2 regions of the Streptomyces sp. NPDC027672 genome follow, and region 2 is predicted to be linked to the other one. Evidence: predicted binding sites of a transcription regulator. Region 2 holds the regulator's gene; the other holds the start of a gene.

Region 1 (8,681 bases), on a different contig from region 2:
AGGTCGAGCAGGGTCTCCACCAGCCGGCCGAGCCGCTCGGTCTGCTTCAGGGCCGTCCGCATGGTCTCCGGATCGGCCTCGGTGACCCCGTCGACGATGTTCTCCAGCACCGCGCGCAGCCCGGCGATCGGGGTACGCAGCTCGTGCGAGACGTTCGCCACCAGTTCCTTGCGCTGGTTGTCCTGGGCCTCCAGCTCGTCGGCCATGACGTTGATCGTCTGGGCCAGGTCGCCGAGTTCGTCGCGGCGGTGCTCCTTCACCCGGCGCGTGTAGTCGCCGTGCGAGATGGAGCGGGCCACCGCGTTCATCTCGTCCAGCGGCATGGTGAGCGAGTGCGCCACGAACTGCGTGATGAGCAGCGTGGCGATCATCGAGAAGACCGTGATGAAGCGCAGCTCCGTCTTGGTGTGCACCGCGACGATGGACAGCCCGGTGGTGATCAGCACCGCGATGACGACCAGCACGCCCAGCTTGGTCTTGATCGAGAACGGGCGAACGCCGCCCCAGGATTCCTCGCCGAGGGTCCCGGGGCTCCTCCGTGCGGCCTGGCGCCCGCCGCCGCTCACGGGGTCGGTGTCTCCAGGGCGTAGCCCACACCGTGCACGGTGCGGATCCGCTCGGCGCCGATCTTCCGGCGCAGCGCCTTGATGTGGCTGTCGACCGTGCGGGTGCCGGAGGCGTCCGCCCAGTCCCACACCTCGGCGAGCAGCTGCTCCCGGGAGAGCACCGCGCGCGGGGTGTTCGCCAGGCACACCAGCAGGTCGAACTCGGTGGGCGTCAGGTGGACGTCCTCGGACTTCACCCGCACCCGGCGCTGGGCGTGGTCGATCTCCAGTTCGCCCAGGCGCAGGATGCCGGACCGGGGCGTGGTCGCGGCCAGCGCGGCCCGCTCCACCCGGCGCAGCAGCACGTGCACACGGGCCGCCAGCTCCCGCATGGAGAACGGCTTGGTCATGTAGTCGTCGGCGCCCACGCCCAGCCCGACCAGCATGTCCGTCTCGTCGTCCCGCGCGGTGAGCATCAGCACCGGCACCGGCCGCTGGGCCTGCACCCGCCGGCACACCTCGAGGCCGTCGAAGCCGGGCAGCATGATGTCGAGGATCAGCAGATCGGGCTGCCAGGCCTCGGCCGTGTCGACGGCGGCCGGACCGTCCCCCGCCGTTTGCACCAGGAATCCCTCGGCACGGAGCCGGGCCGCGATGGCGTCGACGATCGTGGGATCGTCCTCGACGACCAGCACCCGGCGCTGTGCGCCGGGGGTGGTCGTCGCCGCGCCGCTCTGGGAGGTGTGTGTCTGCTCCATCGCCCGCCCCTGTTGTTGCTTTCCGGAATCCGTGGGGTGATCCCATGTCTGCGTTTGACGCTTGAATGATCCGCGTCAGGGCAGCACATTACGGGGACTCACCGCGCTGTCGCTATCCAGGCCGGACGGCGAGGTGGACGGCGTCGGGAACGCCCCGGGCAACCGGCACCTCTTCGGTACGCACCTGCTGGAACCCGGCATTCCGCAAGGTTCCTTCAAATTCCGGAGAGGGCTCGGCCGACCACACCGCGAGCACCCCGCCGGGTCTCAACACCCGTGCGCAGGCGGCGAGTCCGTCCGGTGAGTACAGGCCGTCGTTGTCCTCCGTGACGGTCCAGCCGGGGCCGTTGTCGATGTCGAGGCACAGCGCGTCGAACGTGTCGGATGTCTCATTGACGTACGCCACGAGATCGGCTCGTACGATCCGGGTGCGCGGGTCGGCGAGTGCGGCGGCGGACAGCGCGGACAGCGGGCCGTCCCGGTGCCAGTCGATGACGGCGGGCTCGCGCTCCACCACGGTGATCCGGCCCCAGCGGGGATTGGCCGCGGCGTGTGCGAGCGAGAAGCCCACGCCCAGCCCGCCGATCAGCACCTCCGGCGCCGGGCGGCCGTCCAGCGCGGTGCGCGCGGCGTCCACCAGCAGGCGTTCCGAGCGGCCGTCGGAGGTGTCCATCAGGAAGCAGCCGTTGGCGATGATCTGCAGCAGCGCGCCGTGCCGGCGCAGCACCACCTCGCCGTACGGGCCGTCGCGCCGGTCCAGGACCACGGGAGTGTCGTACACGGCAGTCATGGCCCCCATCCTGCTCGAACAGGGCCGGACGTTCACGGGAATTGCGCGGGACGTCCACGGACGAGTGGCGGCCGGCAGGTGATCGCTCAGAGCGAACACCGCTTCGGGAACATCGGGAGCCGCCAGAACATTGAGTCGGCATAGCTCAAGTTGACTGCCTAAGGGGAGATCATGGCTGCTGAGTCACCGGCGTTCACGCTGACCCTGCCCGTGCTGCCGCTCGACGACGAGGTCGTACTGCCCGGCATGGTGGTGCCACTGGACCTGAGCGACGCCGAGGTGCGGGCCGCGGTGGAGGCCGCGCAGGCCGCCGCCCGTTCCGAACCCGGCAAGCCCAGGGTCCTGCTGGTGCCGCGGATCGACGGCACCTACGCGAAGACCGGCGTCCTCGGCACGGTGGAGCAGGTCGGACGGCTGGCCGACGGTGACCCCGGGGCCCTGGTCCGCGGCCGCAGCCGGGTCCGTATCGGCGCCGGCACCACCGGACCGGGCGCCGCGCTCTGGGTCGAGGGCGCAAGCGTCGGGGAGAGCGTGCCGGAGCCGCTGCCGGGCCACGTCGCCGAACTGGTCAAGGAGTACAAGGCGCTCGCCACCACCTGGCTGAAGAAGCGCGGCGCCTGGCAGGTCGTGGACCGCGTCCAGGCCATCGACGACGTGTCCGCGCTGGCCGACAACTCCGGCTACTCGCCGTTCCTGACCACCGACCAGAAGGTCGAACTGCTGGAGACCGCCGACCCGGTGGCCCGGCTCCGGCTGGCCACCCAGCAACTGCGCGACCACCTCGCCGAGCAGGAGGTGGCCGAGACCATCGCCAAGGACGTCCAGGAGGGCGTCGACAAGCAGCAGCGCGAGTTCCTGCTGCGCCGTCAGCTCGAGGCCGTCCGCAAGGAGCTGCGCGAGCTGAACGGCGAGAACTCCAGGGATTCGGCCGAGGAGAGCGACGACTACCGCGCCCGCGTGGAGGCCGCCGACCTGCCGGAGAAGGTCCGCGAGGCCGCGCTGAAGGAGGTCGACAAGCTGGAGCGCGCCTCCGACCAGTCGCCCGAGGGCTCCTGGATCCGGACCTGGCTGGACACCGTCCTGGAGATGCCGTGGAACGAGCGGACCGAGGACGCGTACGACATCCAGGGCGCCAAGGCGGTGCTGGACGCCGAGCACGCGGGCCTGGAGGACGTCAAGGAGCGCATCACCGAGTACCTGGCCGTGCGCAAGCGGCGCGCGGACCGCGGCCTGGGCGTCATCGGCGGGCGGCGCGGCGGTGCCGTGCTCGCCCTGGTCGGCCCGCCCGGCGTCGGCAAGACCAGCCTCGGCGAGAGCGTCGCCCACGCCATGGGCCGCAAGTTCGTCCGGGTCGCCCTCGGCGGCGTCCGCGACGAGGCCGAGATCCGCGGCCACCGCCGTACGTACGTCGGCGCGCTGCCCGGCCGGATCGTGCGGGCCGTCAAGGAGGCCGGCTCGATGAACCCGGTGGTCCTGCTGGACGAGATCGACAAGGTGGGCTCCGACTTCCGGGGCGACCCGGCCGCCGCCCTGCTCGAAGTCCTCGACCCGGCGCAGAACCACACCTTCCGGGACCACTACCTGGAAGTCGAGCTGGACCTGTCCGACGTGGTCTTCCTCGCCACCGCCAACGTCCTGGAGGCCATCCCGGAGGCCCTCGCCGACCGGATGGAGATCGTCCGCCTGGACGGCTACACCGAGGACGAGAAGATCGTCATCGCCCGCGACCACCTGCTCCCGCGCCAGTTGGAGCGGGCCGGCCTGGACCGGGCCGAGGTCACGATCGACGACAGCGCGCTGCGCAAGCTGGCCGGCGAGTACACCCGCGAGGCGGGCGTGCGCACCCTGGAGCGGTCCCTCGCCCGGCTGCTGCGCAAGGTCGCCGCCCAGCACGAACTGGGCGAGCGGGAGCTGCCGTGCACGGTCACCGACGGCGAGCTGCGCGGGCTGATCGGCCGGCCGCACCACGTGCCCGAGTCCGCCCAGGACCCGGCCGAGCGCCGTACGGCCGTCCCCGGCGTGGCCACCGGGCTCGCGGTCACCGGCGCCGGCGGTGACGTGCTCTTCGTGGAGGCGTCCCTGGCCGACCCGGAGACCGGCGCGGCGGGCCTGACCCTCACCGGTCAGCTCGGGGACGTGATGAAGGAGTCCGCGCAGATCGCGCTGAGCTTCCTGCGCAGCCACGGCGCCGAGCTGGAGCTGCCGGTGGCGGGCCTGAAGGACCGGGGCGTGCACATCCACTTCCCGGCGGGCGCGGTGCCCAAGGACGGTCCGAGCGCGGGCGTCACGATGACCACGGCCCTCGCCTCGCTGCTCTCCGGGCGGCTGGTCCGCACCGATGTGGCCATGACCGGCGAGGTCTCGCTGACCGGGCGGGTGCTGCCGATCGGCGGCGTGAAGCAGAAGCTGCTCGCCGCCCACCGCGCCGGGGTGACCACCGTGATCATCCCCAAGCGCAACGAGCCCGACCTGGACGACGTCCCGGCCGAGGTGCTGGACACGCTGGAGGTGCATACCGTGGCCGATGTCCGCCAGGTCCTGGAGCTGGCTCTCGCGCCCGCCACGAGCGCCGCGGAGCCGGAGGTTCCCGTGGCGGCGTGACGGACGTCACGGGACGGCGGGGCCCGGGTTCCGTGAGGAAGACCCGGGCCCCCGTCGTGTGCCCGGAACGCCCCCGGGCGGCCGGCCGGGGGCACCGGGCGCGCCCGGGCGGTGCCTCAGCCGTTGGCGAGGGCCTGCACCCGGTCCAGGGCGCCGTTGAACTTGTCGTGGTCCCCGACCGTCGGCCCGGAGGAGGTGTACTGCCACATCGTGTAGTACGACCAGCCGGCCGGCAGGGTGCCCGGGTCGGCGGCGTAACGGGCAATCCACAGCGGGTTGTTCACCGCGAAGCCGCCGTAGTTGCCGGTGCACTGGGTCCACCAGCTCGTGGCCGTGTAGATCACGGGGTCCCGGCCGGTGCGGGCCTTGTAGGCGGCGAGGAAGTCGGCGATCCAGGCGACCATCTGGCTCGCGGTCTTGCCGTAACAGGCGGCGCCGTAGGGGTTCCACTCGATGTCGAGGGCGCCGGGCAGGGTCTTGCCGTCGCGGGACCAGCCGCCGCCGTGGTCCACGAAGTAGTTGGCCTGGGTGGCGCCGCTGGTGGTGTCCGGGGTGGCGAAGTGGTAGGAGCCGCGGATCATGCCCACGTTGTAGGCGCCGTTGTACTGCTGGGCGAAGTACGGGTTCGTGTAGTACGTGCCTTCCGTCGCCTTCGTGTACGCCCAGCGGACCCCGCTGCCCCACAGGGTGGACCAGGCGACGTTGCCCTGGTAGCCGGAGACGTCCACGCCCTCGGTCTGGGTGGCGTCGCCCGTGCTGGGCGTGCCGTCCCGGCCGTCATGGGCGAGGACGCCCATGCCCATGTAGGCGGAGCCGCGGGCGGGCGTGCTCGCGGCCTGCGCGGAGGCGAGCGGGAGCGTGAGGGACAGGCCCGCGGCCAGTGCCGTGACCACGACGGCGAGGCGGCGCGGGGAGCCGAAGGTGAGGCGGCGGGAGAGGCGGGGGCGGGTGCGGCGGGCGGAACCGGGTCTGAGCACGGTCATGACGTGCCTCCGGGGAGGGGAGCGGGGAAGCGGGCGGGGTCGTGGGGGGCTGACCGCGTGCCACTGGCGTGGGCATGCCATTCGTCGCGTGATAAAGAAGCTACGCACGTAGATGACGGCGTGGAAGGGGGTCCGGACGACGCCGTTGGTCTACGCCTGCGAAATACTGGCGGAGCTGCGGTGATGGCGACGTGTGACAGAAACTTTCAGGACTGCGAAACCGATCAGGGGTGCTGACGTGCACGAGGACGCAAACGACGGCGCGCTGCGCGCCGCCGGCCAGGCGACGCCCAGTGGTGCAGACCAGGAATTCCTGTCGCTGGAGCGCGAGTTGACCGTACTGCTGCGGCGAGCCCGGGCCAGCCAGGCCGAGATGGCCCGGGAGGTCCACCCCGACCTGGAGTCCTCCGCGTACGGCCTGCTCATCCGGCTGGACGAACTGGGCGGCCAGCGGGCCACGGAACTCGCCGCCTACATCGGGGTCGGCAAGGCCACCATGTCCCGCCAGTTGCGCGCCCTGGAGGAGCTGGGCCTCGTCGCCCGCGAACCCGACCCGGCCGACGGCCGCGCCTGGCTCGTCACCCTCACCGAGGAGGGCAGCCGCCGCGTCGGCACCGTCCGCGAGGCCCGCCGCGCCCGCTACGTCCGCCAGCTCGCCCACTGGGACCGCCGCGAGGTCTCCGAACTGGCCCGGCTGCTGCACGAGCTGAACGGCGTCATGGCCAGATGACCGCCCCGCCGCCGGCTCCCCGCGCCCGGGCGGGCCCGGCCGCCGCACGCCTTGGGGCGCCTCACAGCTCCGCGTAGACCACCGTCGCGTCGTCGTGCGTCTTGCCCCGCCCCAGGAACGCCCGCCGCTCCCGGTCCGCCGTCTCCAGCTCCCGCACCCGCTCGACCAGCGACCGGGCACCCTCCTTGGCGACCACCTCGAACAGGGCCGTCCAGTCGCCCGCGCCGAACGTCTCCGTCCAGCGGGCCGCGCCGTCCGTCAGCGCGGCCAGCGCCCGGACCGCGTGCCGGGGCAGCACCCCGGTGACCGCCCGCGTGTGGACGGCCGGATCGGCGGCGGCCGTGAAGAAGCCGCCCTCCTTGTTGCGCAGCCGCGTGTCGACCAGGGCCTCCGTGGCCAGCGCGGCGGGCGGGAGCCGGGCGAGCCGGTCGTCCAGCACCGGGGTGACCCCGCCGTCGGGCCCGCACAGCAGCAGCGCGGCGTCGGACAGCACCAGGTACTCGACCTCCGCGGCGGACCAGCGGGCCAGGGCGACGGTTGCCTGAGGCGTCCGCGGGTGAGAAAGGTCACAGGTGTCCGCATGGGCGTCGGCGGTACGCCGGATCGCCCGCGCGAGAATCTCCGCCAGCGTCAGATCTCGGCAGGAAACGGTCAGTTCGGTCAGCGCACCGCCCAGCCGCGCCGTGAACCAGTGAACGGAATGCAGACAGCCCGTCCCGCCCCGGGGCGGGGTCACTCCGTCCAGGACGATCGCGCAACCTCCCTGTCCGCAGGCGGGTAGTCCGACACCGGCGAAGTCCTCGTTGGGGCGGCCCGGGTCGCCGGGTTCCGAAACAAGATCAGTGCGCATCCGGCCAGTCTGCACGAGCCCTTCACATGGCGCGCCAACGGCCGGCAAGCACCGGTGGAATTCCGCGACCTCGCAGGTCAGGCGCCTGATTTGGGGGGGAATAGGGCAGTCCGGGAAGGCGTGGTGGCGAATATTGCCAAAGCCTGCCGCGCGCGTCCAACCGGCCCGCCGCGGGGGAGCCGGGCACACGCCAGAGGAACTTGCCCGCCAACTCCCCTCCGATGTTCACTCCTTCGGGTGGCGGGTCAGGTGATGCGCGACCACTGCCCACCGGCGCTGGGAGGGTCGGGAACCATACGAACCGGGTGTACGCACCACCTGGCACCGAGCTGACGGGGTGCCACCCGGACCCCTGGGTAGACGAGTTCAGGAATGCGAGCACCGGTGCAGAAAAAGCGGCCTCGGCGCACAGGCAGTCAGACGGCCCCCGCGGGGACCGTCCCCGAGACACCCATGGGCACCGGTCGCCCCCGCCATGTGCGCACCCGGCTGATCGTCGCCGTCGCCGTGGTGGCCGCCGCCGTGGCCGGGGCCGGCGCGCCCGCGCTGCTCGGCGCCTCCGGGGACGTCGGCGACTCCCAGGAGCTGGTGACGCTCGCCGCCCGCACCCAGGACGCGCTGACGCTCGCCCACTCGCTCGCCGACGAACGCGATCAGGTCACCTCCTACGTCGCGGCCGGCCGCCCCAAGTCCAAGGCGCCCTCCGAGGACCGCAGCGCCCGCGTGGACCGGCAGGTCCAGGAGCTGCGCGCCGACACCGACACCCCGGCGGACCTGCGCACCGCCCTGGACCGCATCGGCGCCGTCCGCCGCGCCGCGCTCACCGGCAAGGACGACGCCCTCCAGACCCACCAGGCGTACACGGCGGCCATCACCGAGCTGCACCGGCTGGCCGAGGAACTGGCCGAGCGGACGCCGCCGCGGGCCGGTTCCGGCGCGCACGCCCTGGCCGAGCTGGACTCCGCCGTCCAGCAGTCCGCGGCCGCCCGCGGCCTGCTGCTGGCCGCGCTGAACGTCCCGGGCGGCACCCAGACGGTGACCGACCCCGTCACCGGCCTGCCCACCACGACCGCCACCGGCACCGACGAGGACCGCAAGCGGCGCGACGCGCTCACCGCCGCCGCCCAGCAGGCCCGGCTGCGCGCCGACGCGGCCCTCGCCGGCTTCCGGGACACCGCGCCCAAGGCGGCCGTCGACTCCTACGACTCCACCGTCACCGGCGCCGAGGTCAACTCGGCCGAGAAGTACCTGGCCGCGCTCACCGACGAGCCCACCCTCGCCGACAGCGAGCTGACGACCAGTGCCAAGAAGCTGGACGCGGCCCTGTCCGCCCGCGTCGACCTGATGCGCGGCGCCGAGTCCGCGCTCTACGACCACCGCACCAAGGACCTCGAGAAGCTGCGGGACGACGACGTCACCGCCCT
Region 2 (8,681 bases):
CGGCCTGCGCAGACACCGGAACGCCCGTACGTCTCCGTCGTCGTCCCGCGTGACGACGACCGGCTCGCCGAACACCGTCACCATCAACGAGTCACCACTGTGGGGGATGGCGGTGACCAGGTCGATGAAGTGCCAGCCGGAGCGGTAGGCGGTGGCCATCTCGCGCCGGAAGGAACGGTCGTCGGGTGGAGTGGTCATGACCGCACGGCCCAACTGCTGTCGGCGGGGGCGACCCAGGAACTGTCCGCGGGCGCGACCCAGGAGCTGTCGCCCGGGGTCCCGGCTGCCGCGATCACCCAGCTGCTGTCGCCGGCACCGGCGCCGGCAGCGGCCTGTACGCGCCAACTGCTGTCCTGCGCGACAGCATCCTTCGCCTCCGCATGACCGGTCAGTGCGCCGAAGGCCAAGGCGGCGGAGAAGGCGGCGACAAGCGCCGAGCGAAGCATTGTCTTATGCATAGTCGGCTTCGTCCTCATGTGAAGGTCACCTCTCCCCCGTCCGGATACGACGATGGCCCATTCCGGCACGTCATGGCCACACAATCGATGCATCATGTTCCTGCACGTTCAGGACCCTGGGGGGTGGAGATTTGGCGATAAACGAGATTAAACGGACACATCCCCACGGGCTGACCGACCTGTGCGAGGAAGGGAGCCGACTCTACGGGAACGCTCTCCGGACGGGACGTATAGCTCGTGCGGACGTGGAACCGGCGCCGTGTCTGATGGAGTTCGCCCTCCTTCATCCCGACCCCGACGACCCGAACTGGCTGCGCCCGGTGCCCCCGTCGATCGCGCTGGCGCAGCGGCTGAACCCGATCGAGCGGGAGATCACGCAGCGCCGCCGGGAGTCCGTCGAACTCGCCGACGCATTCGAGCCGTTCATGCACATCAGTGCCCAGCCGACCGCGACCACGCACTCCATCACCGTGCTGGAGGGCCTGGACCGGATCAACGCGGCGCTCGATCTGGCCACCGCCCAGTGCCAGACCGAGATGCTCACCGTGCAGCCGAGCCGCAGGCGCCTGGAACACACCCTCGCCAAGGCGCTGGAGCGCGACCGGCCGCTGATCGAGCGGGGCTGCCGCATCCGCACCCTCTACCAGCACCCGGCCCGCTACAGCCCCGAGACGCTCGCCTACGTGGCCCAGTTCGCCGACGGCAAGGTGGAGTACCGCACCATCGACGAACTGGTCGAGCGGCTGATCATCTGCGACGAGACCGTGGCCTTCATCCCGACCCGGGACGACGGCGAGGTCGCGCTCGAACTCCGCCACCCGGGGCTCGTCCGCTATCTGATCAAGGTCTTCGAGTTCATGTGGGCCCGCGCCGTCCCGCTCAGCGCCGGCGCCCCGTACGAGACCGCCCCCGACGGCATCACCGAGGTCCAGCACTCCATCGCCAAGCTGCTGGTCGAGGGCCATGTGGACGAGGCCATCGCGCGCCGCCTCGGGATGAACGTCCGCACCTGCCGGGCCCACATCGCCAAGCTGGCCACCTCCCTCGGCAGCGGCAGCCGCGCCCAGCTCGGCTTCCTCATCGCGCAGTCCGGCATCCTGGAGCGGGACCACTGAGCCGGGGACGGCCGGGCGGCGGCCGCCGCGGGCGCGGGCGCCGGGGGCCGCTCAGCGCCCGGCAGGCGGGTCCTGGTCCGGCGCGGTGAGCGCGGTGGCCGGCCGGGCCGGCCGGTGGCCGTCCAGGCCCACCTGGGCGATCCTGACGCCGAGCTGGGTACGGCTGGCCGCGCCCAGCGTCTCCGACAGCCGGGCGATGTGGGCGCGGCAGGTGCGGACGCTGATGCCCAGGCGCTCGGCGATCACCGCGTCCTGATGGCCCTCCGCCAGCAGCGCGGCGATGGACTGCTCGCGGTGCGAGATGCCCTCGATGCCGGTGTCGGGCAGCGGTGCCGTCAGCGGGATGGCCAGCCGCCACAGGCGCTCGAAGACCGTCACCAGATACTCGACCAGCGCCGGATGGCGCAGCTCCAGCGCCATCGTGCGGTCGGTGTTGGCGGGGATGAAGGCCACCGTGCGGTCGAACAGGATCAGCCGGTCGATGACCTCGTCCAGGGTCCGGGCCTCCACCGTGTCGCCCATCAGCTCCAGATAGGTGAGCAGGCCCTGCCCGTGCCGCGCCACGTGCGTGTAGAGGTCGCGCATGCGCACGCCCCGGCCGCGCAGCGCCAGCGCCCGGTGCAGTCCCTCGGTGAGTTCGGCCTCCCGCCGGATGCCGCCGGGCTGCACGGTGAGCACCTCGGTGGTGCACGCCTCGGTCGCCTCGTCCATCGCGGCCTGGATGCGGGCGAGCCCGTCCAGGACGCGGATCGCGCTGCCCTCGGCCGGTGCCGCCGGGGTGTCCGGCTGCCGGCCCAGGCCCGCGTACCACTCGAAGGCGGCCACCGCCGAGCCCACCCGGCGCTGGCTCGCGCTGACCTCCTCGTAGACGCCGCGCAGCAGCCGGGTCATGACCTCCTGCGGGGAGGTCGGCACCAGCCAGTCCATGTCGTCGGGGTCGGGGTGCAGCAGGGCCAGCTCCAGCAGGCAGGGCACGGGCCCGGCGTCCGCGCGCGGCACCCGTCCCCGGCGCACGGCACGGGAGTACACCCGATCGCCGGCCTCACACAGCCGGTCGGCACCGTGAGGGTGCTCCTCCGCCCCGCGCCCGGTCATCGCCCATTCCACCCCCGGTGTGCTGCCACTTCCGCAGCGCAACTATGCGCGGCGGCGACCGGGTCCGCAACACGGCTCATCCGGTGGCGGCGATGGAAAAGACCTGCTGTGTCCGGGTTTTGGCGATGCTCCGTCCTTCACCTTGCAACAAGCTGCGGTGGCGCCGGGGCGGCGCGGCGGTTACTTCAGGCCGATCGCGGCGCAGGCCGCCTTGTACTTGGCGGTGCAGATGTCGTCCACCGAGTAGATGCCGTCCGCGACGACCGTGTCCTTGATGGTGCCCTTGGTCAGCGCGCTCACCTGGACCAGCTTCGACGGGATGTCCTTGGCGGTGGGGCTGTCCACCCGGTCCTGGGTGAGGGCGTCGAACTGGATGTCCTTGCCCTGCACCTTGGTGACGGCGATCTGCGCGGCGGTCTCGGCCTCGTCCGGGTAGGACTTGTAGACGCTCATGTACTGCTCGCCGCCCACGATCCGCTGCACCGCGGGGAGTTCGGCGTCCTGGCCGGTGACCGGGGGCAGTTGGGTGACGCCGGCCGCCTTCAGCGCCTTGATGACACCGCCCGCCATGCCGTCGTTGGCCGCGTACACACCGGCGATGCCGTCCTTGCCGAGCGCGGCGATCGCCTTGGCCATGTTGGCCTCGGCGTTCTCCGGCTTCCAGCCCGTGGTGTCGAAGCTCTGGGCGATCGCCACCTTGCCGTTCAGCTCGGAGAGCGCGCCCTGCTTGAACTGCTTGGCGTTGGGGTCGGTGGGCGAGCCGTTCATCATGACGACCTTGGCGGAGGGGCCGGCGCCGGCGCCGAGGGCCTCCAGCAGGGTGCGGCCCTGCACCTCGCCGACCAGTTCGTTGTCGAAGGAGACGTAGGCGTCGATCGGACCCTCGGCGAGCCGGTCGTAGGCGATGACCGGGATGCCCGCGTCCTTGGCCTTCCGCACCTCGCCGACGATGGCGTGCGCGTCCACCGCGTCGAGCAGGATGACGTCGACCTTGCCGTCGATCATGTCCTGCAACTGCCGGGCCTGCCGGGTGGCGCTCGCGTCGGCGTTGGCGTACTCGACCTTGCCGTGCTTCTTGGTGAGTTCGGCGACCTTCCGCTCGATGATCGGATAGTCGAACTTGTTGTAACGGGTGTTCGCCTTCTCGGGCAGCAGCAGCCCCACGGTGATGTCGTTGCCCTTGGTCGGGCTCGCGCTCGCGCCGTCCCCCGTCGCGTTCAGCACCCCACAGCCGGCGAGCGAGAGGGTCATCGTGGACGCGGCCACGGCTATGGCGATACGACGCATGCGAAGCTCACTTCAGGTGTGTTCCGGACGTGGGTGCTGCTATACGACCCAGGTGTCTGAAAAGACAACGCGGAGCCCACACCCGGCGTCAAGGAGAATCACTTAACGAGTGCGCAACACCACGCTGGGCTGCACTTGTGGAGATTGCGCGAAACCTCCTTCAACGGCTCTTTACGGCCCGTCCATCCAAAGGGAGTTCACGGGACGGCAAAGATCCGTACAACCAACCCGGTTCGCCACGAGTCGTGATCTCCGGCGGCCCCGAGCCGCGCTCCGATTCGATCAGAGGAACGAATGAACCCAGCCAGACGTGCGACCGCCACGGCCGTCGTGCTCGCCGCCTCCGGCGCCCTGCTGAGCGCCGTCAGCCCGTCCGCGTCCGCCGCCGTGAGCTGCGCCTCACCCGTCTACCAGCGGCAGTTCTACGCGAACACCTCGTTCTCCGGCACGCCGAAGAAGACCGACTGCGACAGCGCCGTCGCCGAGAAGTGGGGCACCGGCGCCCCGGCCACGGGCCTGCCGAAGGACAACTTCGGCGTCCGCTGGACCGTGACCCGCGACTTCGGTTCCGGCGGCCCCTTCGCGCTGCCGGTCTCCGCCCAGGACGGCATCCGGGTGTACCTGGACGGCACCCGCAAGGTCGACCTGTGGAAGAACGTGTCGACCACCCAGACGAAGACCGTCAACGTCACCATCCCGTCCGGCAAGCACACGCTCCGCGTGGACTTCGTGAACTGGACCGGCGCCGCGAACGTCTCCTTCGCCTACACGCCCCGCACCACGGCCGACGTGGACAAGGTCAAGCCCCTGGTGCCCGCCGGGGCCTCGGTGACCTACGACGCGGCGACCGGCCGGGCCAAGGTCTCCTGGTCGAAGAGCAAGGAGATGGACCTCGCCGGCTACCGCGTCTACCGGCGGCTGAAGGGCTCCCCGTACGAGGCCGCGCCGCTGGTGAGGACCACCGCCACCAGCTACACCGACAGCACCCTGCCGGTGACCGGCGAGACGTACTACTACGAGGTCCGCGCCTACGACAAGGCCGGCAACGAGTCCACGGGCACCGCGGACCTGCCCGTCACCACCGCCGACCGGACCGCGCCCGGCGCCCCCGCCGGTCTGGAGATCACCGACGCCTCCGAGCAGAACGGCCTCCGCCTCGGCTGGAGCGTCCAGCCCGGCGCGGTCTCCTACCGGGTGTACCGGGCGACGAGCGCGAACGGCACCTACACCCGCCTCGGCACCGCCACGGACACCTCCTACCGGGACGCCACGGCGGCGGTGCGCACCACGTACTTCTACCGGGTGACCGCGGTGGACGCGGCGGGCAACGAGTCCGCCCGGTCCGCCGCTCTCGACGGCACGCGCCGGGACGACACCCCGCCGCCCCCCGTCACCGGACTGACGGTCACTGCGACCGACTACGGCTTCGAGCTGGCCTGGGACCCGAACCCGGCGCCCGACCTGCACCGGTACTCCGTCTACGCGGGCCGCATCCTGAGCGACGGCGAGGACCGGGTCTGCTCCGCCTACCAGGACGCCTGGCTGATGCCCGACCAGACCTCCTACCGGTACCAGACGACGCCGGACGGCGAGGAGCGCTGCTTCTTCGTGGAGGCCGTCGACGACGCCTGGAACTCCCGCTACCGGCAGACCGGCGAGGCCGACGTGGTGGTCGCCACCGAGCTGGGCACGCCCCCGGCCGAGGACGGCACCGAACCGGCCTCCGAGGACGGCACCGAACCCGCCTCCGCCGGCGGCCCGGTGACCCCGGCGGCCTGACCGGGACACCCCGGAAAACCGAGAGGGGCCCGGTCTCCGGGCCCCTCGTCGTACCGCGCCGCGCGCGTCGGTCAGTCCTGCTGCTGCCGCTTCGGCCGCCACACCACCAGCGCGCTGGTCTGCTGGACCTCCTGGTACGGCACCAGGTCGCGCCGGTAGGAGGCGTGCACCGCGGCCTCGCGCTGCCGCATCGCCGCCGCCGCGCCGTCCAGGGCCGCCTCCAGCTCCACGACCCGGGACTGGAGCGCGGCGACCTGGTTCTCCAGTTCGATGATCCGCTTGATGCCGGCCAGGTTGATGCCCTCGTCCTGCGACAACTGCTGCACCTGGCGGAGCAGTTCGATGTCACGGGCCGAGTAGCGCCGGCCCCGGCCCGCAGTGCGGTCCGGGGAGACCAGGCCCAGGCGGTCGTACTGGCGCAGCGTCTGCGGGTGGAGGCCGGAGAGCTGGGCCGCCACCGAGATGACGTAGACCGGGGTCTCATCGGTCAGTTCGTACGGCGAGAAACCCCCGCGCTGACGGGGACGACGGCCGTCCATCCTCTCAAGCTCCCTTCGCGGCCTCGAACAGCTCCGCCCGCGGGTCCTCCCCCGCGGTCGCCTCGCGATACGCCTCCAGCGCGTCACGAGCCTTCCCCGACAGGTCCGCGGGCACCCGCACCTCGACGGTGACCAGCAGATCGCCGCGGGTGCCGTCCTTGCGGACCGCGCCCTTGCCCCGGGCCCGCATCGTACGGCCGTTCGGGGTGCCGGGGGGCAGCTTCAGGGTGACGGCCGGGCCGCCGAGGGTCGGCACCCGCACCTCGCCGCCGAGCGCGGCCTCGGCGAACGTCACCGGCACGGTGACGGTGAGGTTGTCGCCCTTGCGGCCGAACACCGGGTGCTCCCCGACGTGCACCACCACGTACAGATCGCCGGCCGGGCCGCCCCGCTCGCCGGGCGCGCCCTTGCCGCGCAGCCGGATGCGCTGGCCGTCGGTCACCCCTGCCGGGATGCGGACCTGCATGGTCCGCGACGACTTGGCGCGCCCGCTGCCCTTGCACTCCAGGCACGGGTGCTCGGCGATCAGACCGCGGCCCTTGCAGTCGGGGCAGGGATCGGTCAGCGAGAAGCCGCCGCCGGAGCCCCGGGCGACCTGCCCGGTGCCGACGCAGGTCGGGCACACGCGCGGCGTGCCGTTCTTGTCGCCGGTGCCCGAACAGGCCTTGCAGGGCGCCTGGGAGGACATCCGCAGCGGCACCGTGGCGCCCTCGATGGCCTCCGTGAAGCTCAGCGTGACCTCGGACTCGACGTCCTGGCCGCGCCGGGGCTGGGTCCGCGTGCCCGTGGCGCCGCCGCGGTTGAACAGGCCCCCGAAGACGTCACCGATGCCGCCGCCGAAGCCTCCGCCCTGGGCGGCGCCCCCGAAGAGGTCGCCCAGGTCGAAGTTGAAGGAGCCGCCGCCGGCCGCGCCCGGTCCGGGGCGGAAGCCGCCGTTGCCGAACAGCGCGCGCGCCTCGTCGTACTCCTTGCGCTTCTTGGGGTCGCCGAGGACGTCGTTCGCCTCGGAGATCTCCTTGAAGCGCTCCTCCGCCTTGGTGTTGCCCTTGTTGGCGTCCGGGTGGAACTCGCGCGCCAGCTTCCGGTACGCCTTCTTGATCTCGGCCTCGGTGGCGTCCTTGGGGACGCCGAGGACCTTGTAGTAGTCCTTCTCGATGAAGTCCTTGGTGCTCATCCCCGACGTCCCTCCTTCCTGCCGGTGATGACGTCAGCCCTCCTCCGGGCCACCGTTCTCCTTGTCGTCGGCCGCCGCGTTCTCCTCGGCCTCCTCCGCCTTGACGGTCTGCGCGCCGGGCTGCGGCTCGGCGACGGCCACCCGCGCGGGGCGGATGGTGCGCTCGCCGATGCGATACCCCGGCTGGAGGATCGCCACGCAGGTCGTCTCGGTGACGTCCGGCGCGTAACTGTGCATCAGGGCCTCGTGGATCGTCGGGTCGAAGGGCTCGCCCTCCTTGCCGAACTGCTGCAGGCCCAGCTTGGCCGCGACGGTCTCCAGCGATTCGGCCACCGACTTGAAGCCGCCGACCAGTTCGCCGTGTTCGCGCGCGCGGCCGATGTCGTCGAGCACGGGCAGCAGCTCGGTCAGGAGGTTCGCGACAGCGATCTCCTTGACCGCGGCGCGGTCCCGCTCGACGCGGCGGCGGTAGTTCTGGTACTCGGCCTGCAGCCGCTGGAGGTCCGCGGTGCGCTCGCCCAGCGCGGTGCGCACCTGGTCCAGCTGGGCCACCAGGCCGGCGTTCTCTTCGGGTGCGTCCCCGGCCGGGGCCGCCGCCTCCTCCGCGGAGGGGGTGGCGGCCTTCGGCTCGGCGTCGTCGGAGGTGGCGCCGGAGGGGACGTCGGGCTTCTCCTCGAAGCCCGGGGTCTCCTCCGTCACGCGGCACCGTCCTTGCGCTCGTCGTCCACGATCTCGGCGTCCACGACGTCGTCGTCGGCCTTGGCCTCACCGGTGGCGGCACCGCCGGCGGCCTGCGCGCCCTGGGCGTCGGCGTACATGGCCTGGCCCAGCTTCTGCGAGACGGCCGCGACCTTCTCGGTGGCGGTGCGGATCTCGGCGGTGTCCTCGCCCTTGAGCTTCTCCTTCAGCTCGGCGACGGCGGACTCCACCTCGGTCTTCACCTCGCCCGGGACCTTGTCCTCGTTGTCCTTGAGGAACTTCTCGGTCTGGTAGACGAGCTGCTCGCCCTGGTTGCGGGTCTCGGCGGCCTCGCGGCGCTTGTGGTCCTCCTCCGCGTACCGCTCGGCCTCCTCGCGCATGCGGTCGACCTCGTCCTTCGGCAGCGAGGAGCCGCCGGTGACGGTCATCTTCTGCTCCTTGCCGGTGCCGAGGTCCTTCGCCGTGACGTGCATGATGCCGTTGGCGTCGATGTCGAAGGAGACCTCGATCTGCGGGACGCCGCGCGGCGCCGGCG

Evidence for each region. Region 2 encodes HspR, which represses chaperone genes until heat shock. Its sites were predicted from a motif close to TTGAGNNNNNNNNNCTCAA; they were not measured.
Region 1: lon (endopeptidase La) is a predicted target of HspR. The motif match lies at 2,224-2,242, and genes of this name have one in related genera.

What each region holds. Positions count from the first base shown of each region.
Region 1 covers NZ_JBVHSO010000001.1:257,226-265,906, reverse strand. The annotation lists gene ACZ4SV_RS01150 (sensor histidine kinase) at 1-566, opposite strand, end outside; gene ACZ4SV_RS01145 (response regulator transcription factor) at 563-1,303, opposite strand; gene ACZ4SV_RS01140 (spermine/spermidine synthase domain-containing protein) at 1,416-2,093, opposite strand; gene lon (endopeptidase La) at 2,265-4,694, shown strand; gene ACZ4SV_RS01130 (lysozyme) at 4,811-5,677, opposite strand; gene ACZ4SV_RS01125 (MarR family winged helix-turn-helix transcriptional regulator) at 5,916-6,407, shown strand; gene ACZ4SV_RS01120 (protein phosphatase 2C domain-containing protein) at 6,469-7,257, opposite strand; gene ACZ4SV_RS01115 (sensor histidine kinase) at 7,642-8,681, shown strand, end outside.
Region 2 covers NZ_JBVHSO010000006.1:272,432-281,112, reverse strand. The annotation lists gene ACZ4SV_RS17130 (hypothetical protein) at 1-198, opposite strand, end outside; gene ACZ4SV_RS17125 (hypothetical protein) at 195-446, opposite strand; gene ACZ4SV_RS17120 (helix-turn-helix transcriptional regulator) at 629-1,573, shown strand; gene ACZ4SV_RS17115 (helix-turn-helix transcriptional regulator) at 1,625-2,668, opposite strand; gene ACZ4SV_RS17110 (sugar ABC transporter substrate-binding protein) at 2,849-3,955, opposite strand; gene ACZ4SV_RS17105 (PA14 domain-containing protein) at 4,250-5,734, shown strand; gene ACZ4SV_RS17100 (heat shock protein transcriptional repressor HspR) at 5,806-6,273, opposite strand; gene dnaJ (molecular chaperone DnaJ) at 6,278-7,447, opposite strand; gene grpE (nucleotide exchange factor GrpE) at 7,481-8,146, opposite strand; gene dnaK (molecular chaperone DnaK) at 8,143-8,681, opposite strand, start outside.